2 regions of the Acetoanaerobium sticklandii genome follow, and region 1 is predicted to be linked to the other one. Evidence: riboswitches for the same ligand, from Rfam matches in the RefSeq annotation. Region 1 holds a riboswitch; the other holds the start of a gene.
The links. A riboswitch is a leader RNA that binds a small molecule or an ion and turns the genes downstream of it on or off. The one in region 1 is predicted to bind FMN.
Positions count from the first base shown of each region.

Region 2: it holds a riboswitch for FMN, as region 1 does, so the genes downstream of both, CLOST_RS11570 (ECF transporter S component) here and ribD (bifunctional diaminohydroxyphosphoribosylaminopyrimidine deaminase/5-amino-6-(5-phosphoribosylamino)uracil reductase RibD) in region 1, are expected to answer to the same signal.

Region 1 is NC_014614.1:476,292-483,876, forward strand. Features, by position in the region: gene CLOST_RS02165 (methyl-accepting chemotaxis protein) at 1-1,952, shown strand, start outside; gene CLOST_RS13410 (methyl-accepting chemotaxis protein) at 2,287-4,518, shown strand; gene CLOST_RS02175 (CsbD family protein) at 4,586-4,783, opposite strand; gene rfbA (glucose-1-phosphate thymidylyltransferase RfbA) at 4,955-5,818, shown strand; FMN riboswitch at 5,870-5,988, shown strand; gene ribD (bifunctional diaminohydroxyphosphoribosylaminopyrimidine deaminase/5-amino-6-(5-phosphoribosylamino)uracil reductase RibD) at 6,197-7,345, shown strand; gene ribE (riboflavin synthase) at 7,425-7,585, shown strand, end outside.
Region 2 is NC_014614.1:2,423,290-2,430,874, reverse strand. Features, by position in the region: gene CLOST_RS11575 (Tex family protein) at 1-809, shown strand, start outside; FMN riboswitch at 883-1,000, shown strand; gene CLOST_RS11570 (ECF transporter S component) at 1,165-1,770, shown strand; gene tsaE (tRNA (adenosine(37)-N6)-threonylcarbamoyltransferase complex ATPase subunit type 1 TsaE) at 2,091-2,543, shown strand; gene tsaB (tRNA (adenosine(37)-N6)-threonylcarbamoyltransferase complex dimerization subunit type 1 TsaB) at 2,540-3,232, shown strand; gene rimI (ribosomal protein S18-alanine N-acetyltransferase) at 3,225-3,686, shown strand; gene tsaD (tRNA (adenosine(37)-N6)-threonylcarbamoyltransferase complex transferase subunit TsaD) at 3,687-4,706, shown strand; gene abc-f (ribosomal protection-like ABC-F family protein) at 4,711-6,645, opposite strand; gene CLOST_RS11540 (redox-sensing transcriptional repressor Rex) at 7,062-7,585, shown strand, end outside.

The sequences.
Region 1 (7,585 bases):
TAATTGGTCTTTTATCGTCTTATTACACAAAAGAAAGTTTATTTGACCAGATGAGAAAGAATGGAATATTTATATCAGAGCAGTTTGTAAAAAGAGTATCTGATAACCAGCAATCATTAAATAATGCAAATGTAATGTTAGAAGCAATAATTAGAGGTGTTGGAAACACTGTAATTACTAATCAAGGACAGCTAAGCAATGATTATTTAATAAAATTAGCAAATGATATGGGCGTAGATGAAATCAACTACACCGATGCAAATGGGAATATTACTTATTCAAATCTAGAAAGCAGCTTGGGTTATAATTTTGGAGCTGATCACATATCTTATCCTATGCTTTCAGGTAAGCAAAATGAGCTTATGGAAAACATAAGAAAAAGTAGCGAAACTGATGACTATTATAAATATGGATATGTAATTAATCCAAATGGTGGAATGGTTCAAGTTGGTTTACTTGCAAACGACATCAATGCAATGACTGAAAAGTTCGGATACCAAAAAGCTGTAGAAGACATAGTATCAAATGAGAATATTGTTTATGCACTTTACATAGATAGTGAATATAAAGCTGTAGCACATAGCAATAAAGATAGAATAGGAATAGATTTAAAAGATGACAAAGGTGCAATAAGTGCTATAAAAAATAAAGAGGTATTTTCGTCTGAGTTCTATTATGAAGCGGAAAAAGTAGATGTTTATGATGTAGTGTATCCTGTTGAAGTAAACGGTTTTGTAATTGGAGCAGTAAATATCGGTTTCTCGGTAAAGGATGTTCAAGATGCAGTAGCTAAAAATAGAATGATGATTGCCCTTATAGGCATTGGAATTATTTTACTTCTTGGGATTATATTATTTGTAACTACAACTAGAGTACTTAATTTTATTAAGAACTTAAAAGGACAAGTTGGATATATGGCTGATGGAGATTTCAGTCATGATATAGATGAAAAGCTACTTAAGAGCAACGATGAAATTGGAGATATAGCTGAAGCTATAGGTGATATGCAAAATTCTATGAGACATATTGTATCTCAAGTAATGGATAAATCTAGTCAAGTAGCGGCATCGTCTGAAGAGCTTACGGCTACATCACAGCAGGCAGCATCGGCATCTGAAGAAGTTGCAAGAGCTATAGAAGAAATAGCAAATGGAGCTAATTCCCAAGCTAAGGATACAGAAAATACTGCTGAAAATGTAAATGTCATGGGTAACCTTATGGAGCAAGATGAGAAGTATCTAAAAGAACTGAATGAAGCAGCAAACCTAATTGAAAAAGAAAAAGAAGAAGGCTTCAAAATACTTGGCGTACTAATTAATAAGACTAATGAAAGTACAAAATCAGCAAGAGAAGTATATGAGATTATAATGAGTAACAATGAAAGCGCAGAAAAAATTGACACTGCAAGTACAATGATTCAAAGCATAGCTGACCAGACCAATCTTCTAGCGCTTAATGCAGCTATAGAAGCGGCAAGAGCTGGAGAAGCAGGAAGAGGATTCTCAGTTGTTGCTGAAGAAATCAGAAAGCTAGCAGAGCAATCTAATAATTTTACATCTGATATCAAAGAAGTAATCAATGAACTTAAGTCTAAGTCTCAAAGTGCTGTAGACACTATGAATATAGTTCAAAATACTATTATGGATCAAACATCAAGTGTAAAGGATACAGAAGGTAAATTTGAAGCTATTGCGAGTGCTATAGATTCAGTAAATACTATAATTGAAAAGTTAAACTCATCATCTGTACAGCTGATGGAAAACAAGAATTTAATTATTTCTCTTACTGAAAACTTATCTGCAATATCAGAAGAAAATGCAGCAGGTACTGAGGAAGCTTCAGCTTCAATGGAAGAGCAGTCTGCTACTATTCAAGAAATAGCAAACTCAGGAGAATCACTAGCATCTATAGCTGAAGAGCTGCAGTCTCTAGTAGCTAAGTTTAGAGTGTAGTTAAAAAACAAAATAAATAATGAATTAAAATAGGCTGACAGTAATAAGAAGGCTTACAATTTATTGGTTGAGTATCATGAACCTTGATATATTGTAGTAACTTATTATTTCAGCCTATTTTTGTATATAAATTTTTGGAAAAAATAAATAGGAATAATAATTTGTTACATATACTGATTAAATTAAAATGGTTTTTATATATATCAAAATTATCATTTGGAAAATATTTGTTTTAATAAAGTAACTTCAAGGTTAGCGTGTACTTTTTGTAGTAAAAATGGTATCCTATCTATATAAAATAGATAAATATTATTTAACAAAGGGAGATGAATAAATGGATAAGCTTAATGATAAGAAAGCTCTAGAAAACCTAGAAAGTATACATAATGCAGACAATATGAGTAATCTTGATAATAATGAGTTAGATGAAACAACAGAAATAATAAATGACATAGAAAAATTAGATGTAATTGATAATAAGCAAGAAGGAAAAAATAAAGCTAAGCTAAGGTTTAAGAAAAACTCAGGTGATAATATAAAATCCAATGAAAATAAATCTAATTCAATAAAAACAAAGCTTTTAACTATTCCGCTAGTATTGATTCTGCTAGGTGTAGGAGCTATTGCTTTTGCATCGTCTTATCTTACAAGAGATAGTTTGTTTGACCAAATGAAGGATAATGGAGTATTTACAGCTGAGCAATTTGTAAAGAGGGTCAATGACAACCAGCAATCTATCAACAATGCTAATAGACTTTTAGAAAACTCCATAAGAGGGGTCGGAAATGTAATAATTACTAGTCAGCAAATGATTAGCAACGAGTTTTTAGCCCAGCTAGCAAAGGATATGGGAATTGATGAAATTAACTTTGTGGATCAAAATGGGACTATAATTTACTCAAACCTAGAAAGTAGCATAGGCTATACCTTTCCAGAAGACCACATATCTACTCCTGTAAAGGACGGAAAATTAGCTGATTACATGGAAGAAATAAGACAAAGTGCTGTAACAAACAGCTATTATAAGTATGGATATGTTCATAACGTAAATGGAGGAATGGTGCAGGTAGGAATTCTTGCTAATGACATAAATGCTATGACTCAGAAATTTGGGTATCAGGCAATAATTGAAGATATAGCAAAATCCGATAATATAGCCTATGCCCTATATATGGACAGTATATATAAGGTGAAAGCTCACAGCAATCCAGAGCTGCTAGAGGGCTACCTAGTGGATGATATAGGAGCAAAGACAGCTATTCAAGATAAAAAGATTTATACTGCTACAGCAAATTATGAATCTCATGAAGTATATGAAGTTGTATACCCTGTTGATGTAAACGGATATATAGCAGGGGCAGTTAAGATAGGATATTCAATTGATTCTGTTCAAAAAGCTGTAACTAAAAATACAATGATGATTATTGGTGTTGGACTTGCTATCTTCCTATTGCTTGGAGCAGCACTATACTTTACTATTACTAAGGTAATTGCAGTAATAAATAAGCTTAAAAAGCAGATTTCAATCATGTCAGAAGGAGACTTTACAAATGATATAGACAAAAGCCTACTTTCAAACAATGATGAGCTAGGAGAAATTGCAAAAGCCATAGACAATATGCAAGCATCCATGAAGGACATGATTTCAAAGGTTATAGATAAATCTTCGCTTGTAGCTGCTTCCTCTGAAGAACTAACTGCCACTTCTCAGCAAGCAGCAAATGCATCTGAAGAAGTTGCACGAACTATAGAAGAAATTGCAAATGGAGCTAGCGAGCAGGCGAAAGACACTGAAAATACTGTTCAAAGTGTTAATGATATGGGCAATCTTATGGAAAAAGATTCTCAGAATCTAAAGGACTTAAATCAAGCAGCTGTTCTTATAGATAAAGAAAAAGAAGAAGGCTTTAATATATTAAAAACACTAATAGAAAAGACTGATCAAAGCACTAAGTCTACTAAAGAGGTTTATGAAATTATAATGAGCAACAATGAAAGTGCAGAAAAAATTGACACTGCAAGTACAATGATTCAAAGCATAGCTGACCAGACCAATCTTCTAGCCTTAAATGCAGCTATAGAAGCGGCAAGAGCGGGAGAAGCAGGAAGAGGGTTCTCTGTTGTTGCTGAGGAAATCAGAAAGCTCGCAGAACAATCTAACAACTTTACATCAGATATCAAAGAGGTTATTAATGAGCTAAAAGCAAAATCTCAAAGTGCAGTTGACACTATGAAGGTGGTTCAAACTACAATTATGGATCAAACCTCAAGTGTAAAAGACACTGAAGGAAAATTTGAAGCCATAGCAAGAGCAATAGATTCAGTAAATGACATAATAGAAAAATTAAATGAATCCTCAAAGCTAATGATACAAAATAAAGATATAATTATATCTCTATCTGAGAACCTATCTGCTATATCAGAAGAAAATGCGGCAGGAACTCAGCAGGCATCAGCTTCTATGCAGGAGCAAGCAGCAACAATTGAGGAAATCGCAAACTCTGGAGAAAGTCTAGCAGAGATTGCAGAAGAGCTTCAAGCGTTAGTAGCACAGTTTAAAATCTAATCAAAAAAAGTCTAGATGCAAATTCGCATCTAGACTTTTTTGATTTCTTTAATGGGTGGAGTTGGTATTAGTATTTTTTCAAAAACTCATTAACTTTTTTCTCTGCTTCCTCTTTAGCGATTCCATATTTTTCTTGAACCACTCCGATGAATTTATCTCTTTGACCTTCAAGCATTTTAAGCTCGTCGTCAGTTAATTTACCAAACTCTGTTTTAGCATCTCCAAGTATCTGATTGAATTTACCTTTTAGCATATCAAAATTCATAGTAATGCCTCCTTTATTTTTCAAAATATATTATCTCTATTTTATATCTACCCTACATAAGTTTTTTTACACAAAAAAATAAAATTTCGGTATAATCAAGTAGATAATAATAAAGCGTATACTTGTAAATGTGATAATATATTAATATAAAACTTGGAAAGGGGTTACATCATGAAAGGAATAATATTAGCAGGAGGATCTGGCACTAGGCTTTATCCTATAACTAAATCTGTTTCAAAACAGATGCTTCCAGTCTATGACAAACCAATGATTTACTATCCTCTTTCAGTGCTTATGCTCGCAGGAATTAAAGAGGTGCTTATTATTTCAACGCCACGAGACATTTCTGATTTTGAAGAGCTTCTGGGAGATGGTTCTGATATAGGGATGGATTTCTCCTATGCTGTACAAAATCAACCAAAGGGGCTAGCAGAAGCTTTTATTATAGGGGAAGAATTTATAGAAGATGATTCTGTGTGCTTGATTTTAGGGGATAATATTTTTTATGGAGCAAATCTTGTAAATGTCTTACATAATGCCTCTAATTTAGATTCGGGAGCAGTTATATTCGGCTGCTATGTAAAAGATCCTAGAGCATATGGAGTAGTAGAAGTTGACAGTGATATGAATGCTATCTCAATTGAAGAAAAACCAGAGCATCCAAAATCTTCATACGCAGTTCCTGGCATATACTTTTTTGATAATAAAGTCAGCCAGATAGCTAAAAATGTCAAGCCTTCAAAACGGGGTGAGCTAGAAATAACTTCAGTTATAGAGCATTATCTTAATAATAAAGACCTAAAGGTTGAGATTATGGGTAGAGGACTTGCTTGGCTAGATACGGGGACTCATGAATCTCTATTAGAGGCTTCTAATTTTGTTGAGGCAATCCAAAAAAGACAAGGGCTATATATAGCATGCATAGAAGAAATAGCCTACAAAAAAGGCTATATTTCAGATGAACAGTTAAATAAACTTGCAAGACCGATGAAAAAAACTGATTATGGACAGTACTTGATGGACTTAATAAAGTAAGTTGACTTTTTATTTTGTATGTGATATTTTTATGATGATAATACAACTTAATATATTCTTCAGGGCAGGGTGAAATTCCCGACCGGCGGTAAAAGTCCGCGAACTGCGAAAGTGGTTGACTTGGTGAAATTCCAAGACCGACAGTAAAGTCTGGATGGGAGAAGATGATTTTATATGTAGATTTTTTGGTCTATTATGCTCTGGATGTTTTTTGATATCCAGAGCTTTTTTATGAAGATTAATATATATAAACATGATTTATAAGAAAATGTAATTTGATATTAGCTAGATTCCTATTGCGAATAGAATGAGTATTGAATAATAAGAAAAGATATATTCTTAAGTATTTAAAAATAATTATAAATATTATATTAATAAATGATTAGTAAAAATGAAAGGACTGATGTAGATATGGGAGTTATTGATATGCTCGAATCGGATGAAAAATTTATGAAACTAGCTCTTTCACTTGCTGAAAAAGGAAGAGGATATGTAAATCCAAACCCCTTGGTCGGAGCAGTGATAGTAAAAGATGGCAAGGTAATAGGTGAAGGTTATCACACTGCTTTTGGAAAATCCCATGCAGAGATTGAAGCAATAAATTCTGCTACTGAGGATATAAAGAGTGCAACTATGTATGTTACCTTAGAGCCTTGCTGTCATCAAGGCAAGACTCCACCGTGCACGGAGGCAATAATTAAGAATCAGCTAGCTAGAGTTGTTGTTGCGACTACTGACCCCAATCCTCTTGTATCTGGAAGCGGAATAGAAAAATTAAAGCAGAGCAATATAGAAATAACTGTAGGCGTGTTAGAAGAGATGGCAAAGATTCAAAATGAAGTCTTCATCCACTATATGACTACGAATCTTCCTTTTACGATACTAAAGTACGCCATGAGCCTAGATGGAAAAATAGCTTGTCACACAGGAGACAGCAAATGGATTACTAGCGAGAAATCAAGAACCGATGTGCATAGATTAAGGAGCAGTGTAAGTGCAGTTGTTACAGGGATAGGAACCATACTCTCTGATGATGCTTCGCTTAATGTAAGACTTATTGACTCAAAAGGAAGAGAGCCTCATAGAATAGTTGTGGATTCGGCAGCTAGAATCAGTCTTGATGCTAAAATAATAAATCTCGATTCAAAATCAGATACCTATATAGCAGTTACTGAGGCAGCTAGCGATGGAAAACTCAGAAAGCTCGAGGATTACGGAGCCAAAATAATCATGACAAAATCAAAGGATGGCAAGGTGGATTTAGAGGAGCTCTGGAAAGAGCTTGGATTTTTAGGAATGGACAGTATTTTGATTGAAGCAGGAGAACAGCTTAGCGCAGCATTACTTGAAGCTAAGTTAGTAAATAAGATTAGAGCATATATAGCTCCTAAAATTATCGGAGGAACAAATGCAAAATCTCCTATAGGAGGATATGGAGCAAGCAGTATGAGCGAGGTCATAAATCTTAAATCTATGAATTTCACTCATATTGAAAATGATTTTGTAGTCGAAGGTTATATAAAATAAATGCTTTAGACTGTTTGTGATTTAATATTTAGTTCAAAGCTATTAACTGAATTGCTTAGAATATGGAAAGGAGCTTAAGATGTTCACAGGACTAATAGAAGAGACAGGGAGTATTTTAAATATAAGACCAGGTAGCAAATCAACCTCAGTTTCAATCAAGGCAAGCAAAGTCCTAGAGGATGCGAACATAGGTGATAGTATAGCTGTAAATGGAATCTGTCTTACAGTCACATCAAAGTC
Region 2 (7,585 bases), 770 kb from region 1:
ACCCAGAGCATATAGGCGTAGGCCAGTATCAGCACGATGTAAATCAAAAGAGACTTTCAGAAGTGCTTACTGGAATAGTAGAGGACAGTGTAAACCGTGTAGGCGTAGATTTGAACACAGCATCTTATGCTATTCTTTCATATGTAGCTGGTATAAATAAAACGATAGCTAAAAATATCATAAAATACAGGGATGAAAATGGAAAGTTTTCTACTAGAAAGCAATTGCTTAAGGTTGCAAGATTAGGCCCTGCTGCATACGAGCAGTGTGCAGGCTTTTTAAGAGTAAAGGAATCTGGCGAGGTTCTAGATAGAACTGGAGTGCATCCAGAATCTTACAAGGCGGCTTATGCCTTACTTGAAAAGATGGGCATATCTAAAGAGGATGCTCAGTATCCAGAAAAAACTGAGTTTACTTCAAAAGTAGAAGAGCTAAGCCTAAGAGATATAGCGCAGGAGCTGGAAATAGGACTTCCTACACTTAGAGATATAGTAAAAGAGCTTTCTAAGCCTGGGCGTGATATCAGAGATGAGGGAGCAATGGCGCCTATACTTAGATCTGATATTTTAAAGCTAGAGGATTTAGAAATAGGAATGATACTTCAAGGTACAGTTCGTAATGTAGTAGATTTTGGAGCCTTTGTGGATATCGGTATCAAAAACGATGGTCTAGTTCACATATCCCAGCTATCTGACAAATATGTGAAAAATCCTATGGAGGTTGTGTCTGTAGGAGATGTAGTTGAGGTCAGAGTAATTGATATAGATAGACAAAGAGGCAAGGTATCACTTTCCATGAAAAAAGCTTAATAAGATTAAGTTTGACTAATGATTATCATTGACAATTATAGAGCAAATAGGTATACTATAAATATACAACTTAATATTTCTTCAGGGCAGGGTGAAATTCCCGACCGGCGGTAAAGTCCGCGAGCTGCATAGGCAGTTGACTTGGTGAGATTCCAAGACCGACAGTAAAGTCTGGATGGGAGAAGATAAGCTATTTATTACGCTATTAGTAAGCCTGGAGATAATTTTATTTCCAGGCTTTTTTAATTTTAAATAGTAAAAGGGTTTCTGACATTATTTGCAATATGTGGTTGCGTATAGGCAGAGACTTATCTTCTTAATTATATCTTACTTATATTTTTTAGGAGGAATTATAATGGAAAAAGCAGTAACAAAAAAGCAAGCTATCAGTACATCTAACATGGTAAAGATTTCTATACTTGGAGTAATGTCTTTTATACTAATGTTTATGAATCTACCACTACCTATATTTCCAGCTTTTTTAAAGATTGATTTTGCAGATATCCCATCAGTTATTGGTGGATTTGCTCTAGGTCCAGTAGCAGGAATAATGATTCAGCTGATTAAAAACATTCTACACTTTATGTTTGATAACAGCACAGGCGGAGTAGGAGAGATATCTAACTTTATAGTTGGAGGCTCATTTGTATTAGTTTCAAGCAGTATATACCATGCTATGAGAAGTAAAAAAGGTGCAATAATCGGAAGTATAGCAGGAACTATAGTTATGGCTATGGTGGGAGCACTTTCAAACTATTTCCTAATCATTCCTTTTTACTCAAATATCATGCCGATAGATGTTATTATCAACCTAGGAACAGTTGTAAACTCAGCAATCCACGATAAATTAACTCTAGTGCTTTACGGAGTAATTCCGTTTAATATCTTCAAAGGTATAGTAATATCAGTTGTTACTGCCTTACTTTATAAAAAGGTTACGCCGATTTTAAAGAAAAGATAAGCAGCTACTGGATTAATAAAGCTATTAATCACAGAATCAATAGATTTAGTAGTTGATTAAACTATAGACAAGGTTATTATTTTTAAACTTTATATTTGCACCAACAGCTCTTTTTATTAAGACTAGTTATCTACTCTCCATAGTCTAAATTAAGAAGAGCTTTTATTGTGTAAAAAATTGGTTATAAAAACTAGGTTTTAAGTATATTCTGGCTTACTAAAATTAATTATAAAGAGAGTGGATGTTATTTTTTGCCTATTTTTGTTATAATACTAAGGTTAAGGTTTAATATGTTTGATTTTTGAAAACTAGGAGAAGATATGATTTATTTAATAGATGAGCAAATGACTAAATATATAGGTGAAAAGATAGGAAAGCTTCTAAAGCCCAATGATGTTTTAGCTTTAACTGGAGATTTGGGCGCTGGAAAGACTATGATGACTCAATCTATAGCGAGAGGAATGGGGATAGAAGACTATATAACCAGTCCTACCTTTACTATAGTTCAGGAATATGAAGGAAAGCTTCCACTATTTCATTTTGATGTGTACAGAATAGCTGATGAAGAGGAAATGTATTACATAGGCTTTGATGAATATCTAGCTAGAGGAGGAGTCTGCATCATAGAATGGGCAAATTTAATTGAGAGCATTCTTCCAAAGGAAAGGCTAGATATAGAGCTTCTATATACGGAAAAAGAGGGCAGAAACATGAGACTTACACCTCATGGAGCAAGGTATGAGGATTTAGTAAAGGAGCTGATTGAGGAGTGAAGATATTAGGAATAGATACTTCATCATCGTCCTTATCTGTTGCGGTGATGGACGATGATTTATTAAAGGGTGAGTTTACTTTAAATCACAAGCTGACTCATTCTGAGCAGATGATGCCGCTTTTAGACAGCTTGCTTTCTCATTTAGAGCTTAAGATGTCAGACATAGACCTTATAGGGGTAAGCGTGGGGCCTGGCTCATTTACAGGAATTAGAATAGGTGTAGCCGCGGCAAATGCTATGGCTATGGCTCTAGATATTCCAGTAGTTGGGATATCTAGTCTAGAGTCTATGGCATATACAGCAGGAGAGACAGCTTACACAATAGTATCGACTTTCGATGCTCAAAGAGATAGGTTCTATTTTAATGCATATAGATTTGAAAATTCAGAGCTTAAGGCTTTAGAAGCTGAAGATGTACTTGAAAAGGAAGATCTAATTAAAAAGCTGGAATCCTATGATAAAGTGCTACTACTAGGAGATGCTGTTTTTATAAATGAAGAGCTACCACTCAATGTAAAAAAAGCAAAAAGAGCAGTAAGGTATGTAAGAGCATCTAGCGTATGTGAGCTAGCACAGAGGGACTATTTACTTGGAAAGACTGGTTTTGCAGTTCCTGTCTACCTAAGAAAATCTCAAGCAGAGATTCAATTTGAAGAGCGTATGAGCAAAGAGGTAAACAATGGGTGATTTTAAGATTTACGATATGAATAAGGATAATGTAGATGGAGTTTATGAAGTCGAAACTTTATCGTTTACAGATACTTGGAGCAAAAAGGCTTTTGTAGATGAGCTAAAAAATAATCTGGCATATTACAAAGTAATAGTAGACGAGGAAATTTCAAAGGTAGTTGCCTTTGGGGGACTTTGGAAGGTGCTAGATGAAGCCCATATCACGAATATTGCTGTTCATCCTGAGTATAGAGGAAAAAAACTTGGAAATATGATAGTAGAGGCTTTGATTGAAAAGGCTAGGGAAATAGATATAGCTGAGATGACATTGGAAGTCAGAGCATCTAATGAAACTGCCAAGAATTTATATGCCAAATACGGATTTAAGATAGCAGGTATTCGTAAGGAATACTATCAAGATAACAAGGAAGATGCGATTATCATGTGGAAGTCTATGAAGGAGTTAGGTTAAATGAAGGATATACTGAGTCTTGCTATAGAGACTAGCTGTGATGAAACCTCAGCTGCTGTGCTTAAAAATGGCAGAGAAGTAAAATCAAATATTATAATGAGTCAAATTGATATACACAAAAAATTTGGGGGCGTAGTACCTGAGGTTGCTTCTCGTAACCATGTTCAAGATATAAATCCAGTGATAAAGGAAGCTCTTGATACTGCAGGGGTTAGCTTTAGAGATTTGGATATCATAAGTGTAACCTATGGACCAGGGCTTGTGGGAGCACTTTTAGTGGGTCTAGCAAGTGCAAAGGCTCTAGCCTATGCCTTAGACATCCCACTGGTAGGAGTCCATCATATAGAGGGGCATATAGCGGCCAATTACATCGCTCATGAAAAGCTAGAGCCACCATTTATTTGCCTTGTGGTATCTGGGGGACATACTCATCTTGTAAAGGTCGCTGATTATGGCAAATATGAAATACTTGGAAGGACAAGAGATGATGCGGCTGGAGAGGCCTATGATAAGGTAGCAAGGGCAATAGGGCTAGGCTACCCTGGAGGACCATTAATAGACAAGCTTGCAAAAGAAGGAAATCCTCATGCTATTAGCTTTCCACGTACCTACCTAGAGGAAGGCTCCTATGATTTTAGTTTTTCTGGATTAAAGTCAGCAGTGCTAAATTATCTAAATGGTATGAAAATGAAAGCTGAGCCTATAAATGAAGCTGATGTTGCGGCATCCTTTCAAGAAGCTGTAATAGAAGTGCTATCAGCAAAGCTCATTCGTGCTTGTAAGGAGCATGGGCTAAAGCAAGCTGCCATAGCTGGAGGAGTGTCTGCAAACAGCGCTCTAAGAGAGAGGTTAGAAACTATGTGCAAAAAAGAAGAGATAGATTTTTATTATCCACCTCTTATGCTTTGCACTGACAATGCTGCTATGATAGGCAGTGCAGGATATTATGAATATGTTAATGGTTATACTTCTTCTCTAGATTTAAACGCAAAGCCAGGACTTAGGCTAGGCGACAAATAGATATTTAATCCTGCTGGGCTTCGAGTAGCATTTCCCAAGTGCTCATAAGCTCATGCAGGATTTTTTCTTTGTCTGATTTTTGCTCTGTCACTTCTTTGACTTTTTCTGGATTTGAATATATTTCCTCAAGGCAAAGCAGTTCATTTAGATTTTCGATTTCTAGCTCAGTATTATGAATAGCTTCTTCAGTTTCTGTGATTTGTTTTTTTAGTTTTTTCTCTTCTTTTTCTTTTTCCTTATCCTTCTTGCGCTGGATTTTAAGCTGAGTTTTGGTAGTAGTATCCTCGCTTTGATTAGCAAATTCTAGAGCAGCTTTTTCAGCTGCACGTTTTTCGATATAGTAATCGTAGTTGCCTAGATAGCTTTTTACGCTCTGGTCTTCTAATACTAGGATTTGATCAGGTACCTTATTTAAAAAATATCTATCGTGGGAGATTACAAACACAGTTCCTTCATAGTTAGTGATAGCATCCTCAAGAACTTCTTTAGATTCTATATCAAGATGGTTTGTAGGCTCGTCTAGAAATAAAAAGTTTGAATCTGAAAGCATGAGCTTAAGCAGCGAAATCCTAGCTTTTTCGCCTCCGCTCAAGGTTCCTATTAGCTTGTATACCTCGTCTCCTGTAAACAGGAAAGCTCCTAGCATATTTCTTACTTTTGTTTCTGTAAAGTTAGGATAGGTAGACCACACTTCTTCAAGCACAGTTTTATCAGGCTGTAAATCATCTCTTTCCTGGTCAAAATAAACTGGATACACATTGGTTCCAAAATCTATATCTCCATCAAAGCTTTTGTCTACTCCAAGAAGTATATTAAATAAAGTTGATTTTCCAGCTCCATTGGCTCCGATGAGTGCAATTTTTTCTCCTCTGTATATATCCAAATCCACGTTTTGAAATAGACATCTTTCTCCGTATGACTTACTTAAGCCTCTTGCTTTTAATACATCCTTACCGCTTTTAACTGAAGGCTCAAAAGTAATCTTAGCTCGTTTTTTCATGTAGTTTGGCTTTTCTACTACATCCATTTTATCAAGAAGCTTTTCTCTACTTCTAGCACGTTTTACTTGTTTTTCTCTTCCAAAAGCCTTTAGCTGGTCTATTACTTCTTGTTGGCGTTTTCTCTCGGCTAGATTTTCTTCGTAGGCTTTTTCATCTAGCTCAGCTTGGATTTCTCTTTGCGAAACATAATAGGAATAGTTGCCATTATATACTCGAATAGACTTGTTAAAAAGCTCAAAGGTTCTATTTGTAAGCTGGTCTAGGAAATATCTGTCATGGGATATCACGAAGATAGTTCCTCTATATTGACGTAGAAAAGCCTCTAGCCACTGCACAGAATCGGTGTCTAGGTGGTTTGTTGGCTCATCAAGCAGTAGTATATCAGGCTTTTTTAGAAGTAGCTTTCCTAGCATTACTCTAGTTTTTTCTCCTCCTGAAAGCATTCTTACCTTTTTGCTTAAATCCTCTTCTTTAAAGCCTAAGCCGATAAGTATGCCTTTTGCTTCTGAATTATATGCATAGCCGTTAATTTTTGTAAACTCATCGGTTTTCTTTGTGTACTGCTTCATAAGTCTGTCTAGCTTATCGTGGTCTTCTAAAGAACCAGCTTCAGCTATGTCGTGCTCTAGCACTCTGATTTCCTTTTCTAGAAGCATAACCTCTTCAAAAACCGTAAGCACTTCTTCTATTAAAGTGTTGTCGTTTTCTATATCCACATGCTGAGAGAGATATCCAATGGACAAATCCTTTGCATAAAAAATATCTCCTAAGTCATAATCTACTTCCTTGGTTATGATTTTAAAGAGGGTGGTTTTTCCTGTGCCGTTTGACCCTACTAGTGCCACTCGTTCGCCTTCATTTATTGTAAACGAGATATCCTCTAGTATGACATCGACCCCAAAGCTCTTTTTTATATTATTCATTGCTATAGATATCATAAAATTTAACCTAAACCTTTCAATTTGTGATAAAATATTATCAATTGCTACTAATATTTATACACTTTATAAAATATATATTTATAAATAGTTATCAGATTATTGAAAATAATAACTTTTTATTGTAAACACAATCAGGTTCCAGAAACTCATTATCCCCTTAATGAGTGAAGGTCTTATTGTACGTTTTATCAAGTAGTATATTTATTTTGTAAAAAGTTTTCGTTTTAACGTTAACGATACTATTTTACAGGGTAATAACTCTAGTATCAAGCAATATTATATCATATGGCCGGTTTATATAGTAAGAAGTCATCACTGAGAGTCATAAGTAAATGAAATTGACAAAGTTATGTTAAATCTTTATAATTGTAACAAAATAACAGAAAGTTCATATCGATATGGAGGAAAAATAAATGTCTAAAAAAGTATCAATGGCTGTTATTAGGAGACTGCCTAAATATCACAGATATTTGGCTGATCTTTTGGATAAGGAAGTGTACAGAATTTCATCTAAGGAGCTTAGTGAAATTATAGGGTTTACAGCTTCGCAAATCAGGCAAGATCTTAATAACTTTGGAGGTTTTGGACAACAAGGATACGGCTACAATGTAGAAGAGCTATATAATGAGCTAAGCAAAATTTTGGGACTTGATAAATCTTACAACACAATAATTTTAGGAGCAGGAAACTTAGGACAGGCTCTTGCTAATTACAGTGGCTTTAGAAGATCTGGCTTTAAAGTAAAAGCCTTATTTGACATCAACCCTAGATTAGTAGGAATCAAAATCCAAGACCTAGAAGTAATGGATGTAGAAAAAATGGAAGAGTTTATTAAGAAGGAAGACATCACTATAGCAGTGATTTGTACTCCTAAAGAAAAAGCTCAAGAATCTGCCAACAAATTAATCGAGTACGGCATCAAAGGTATTTGGAATTT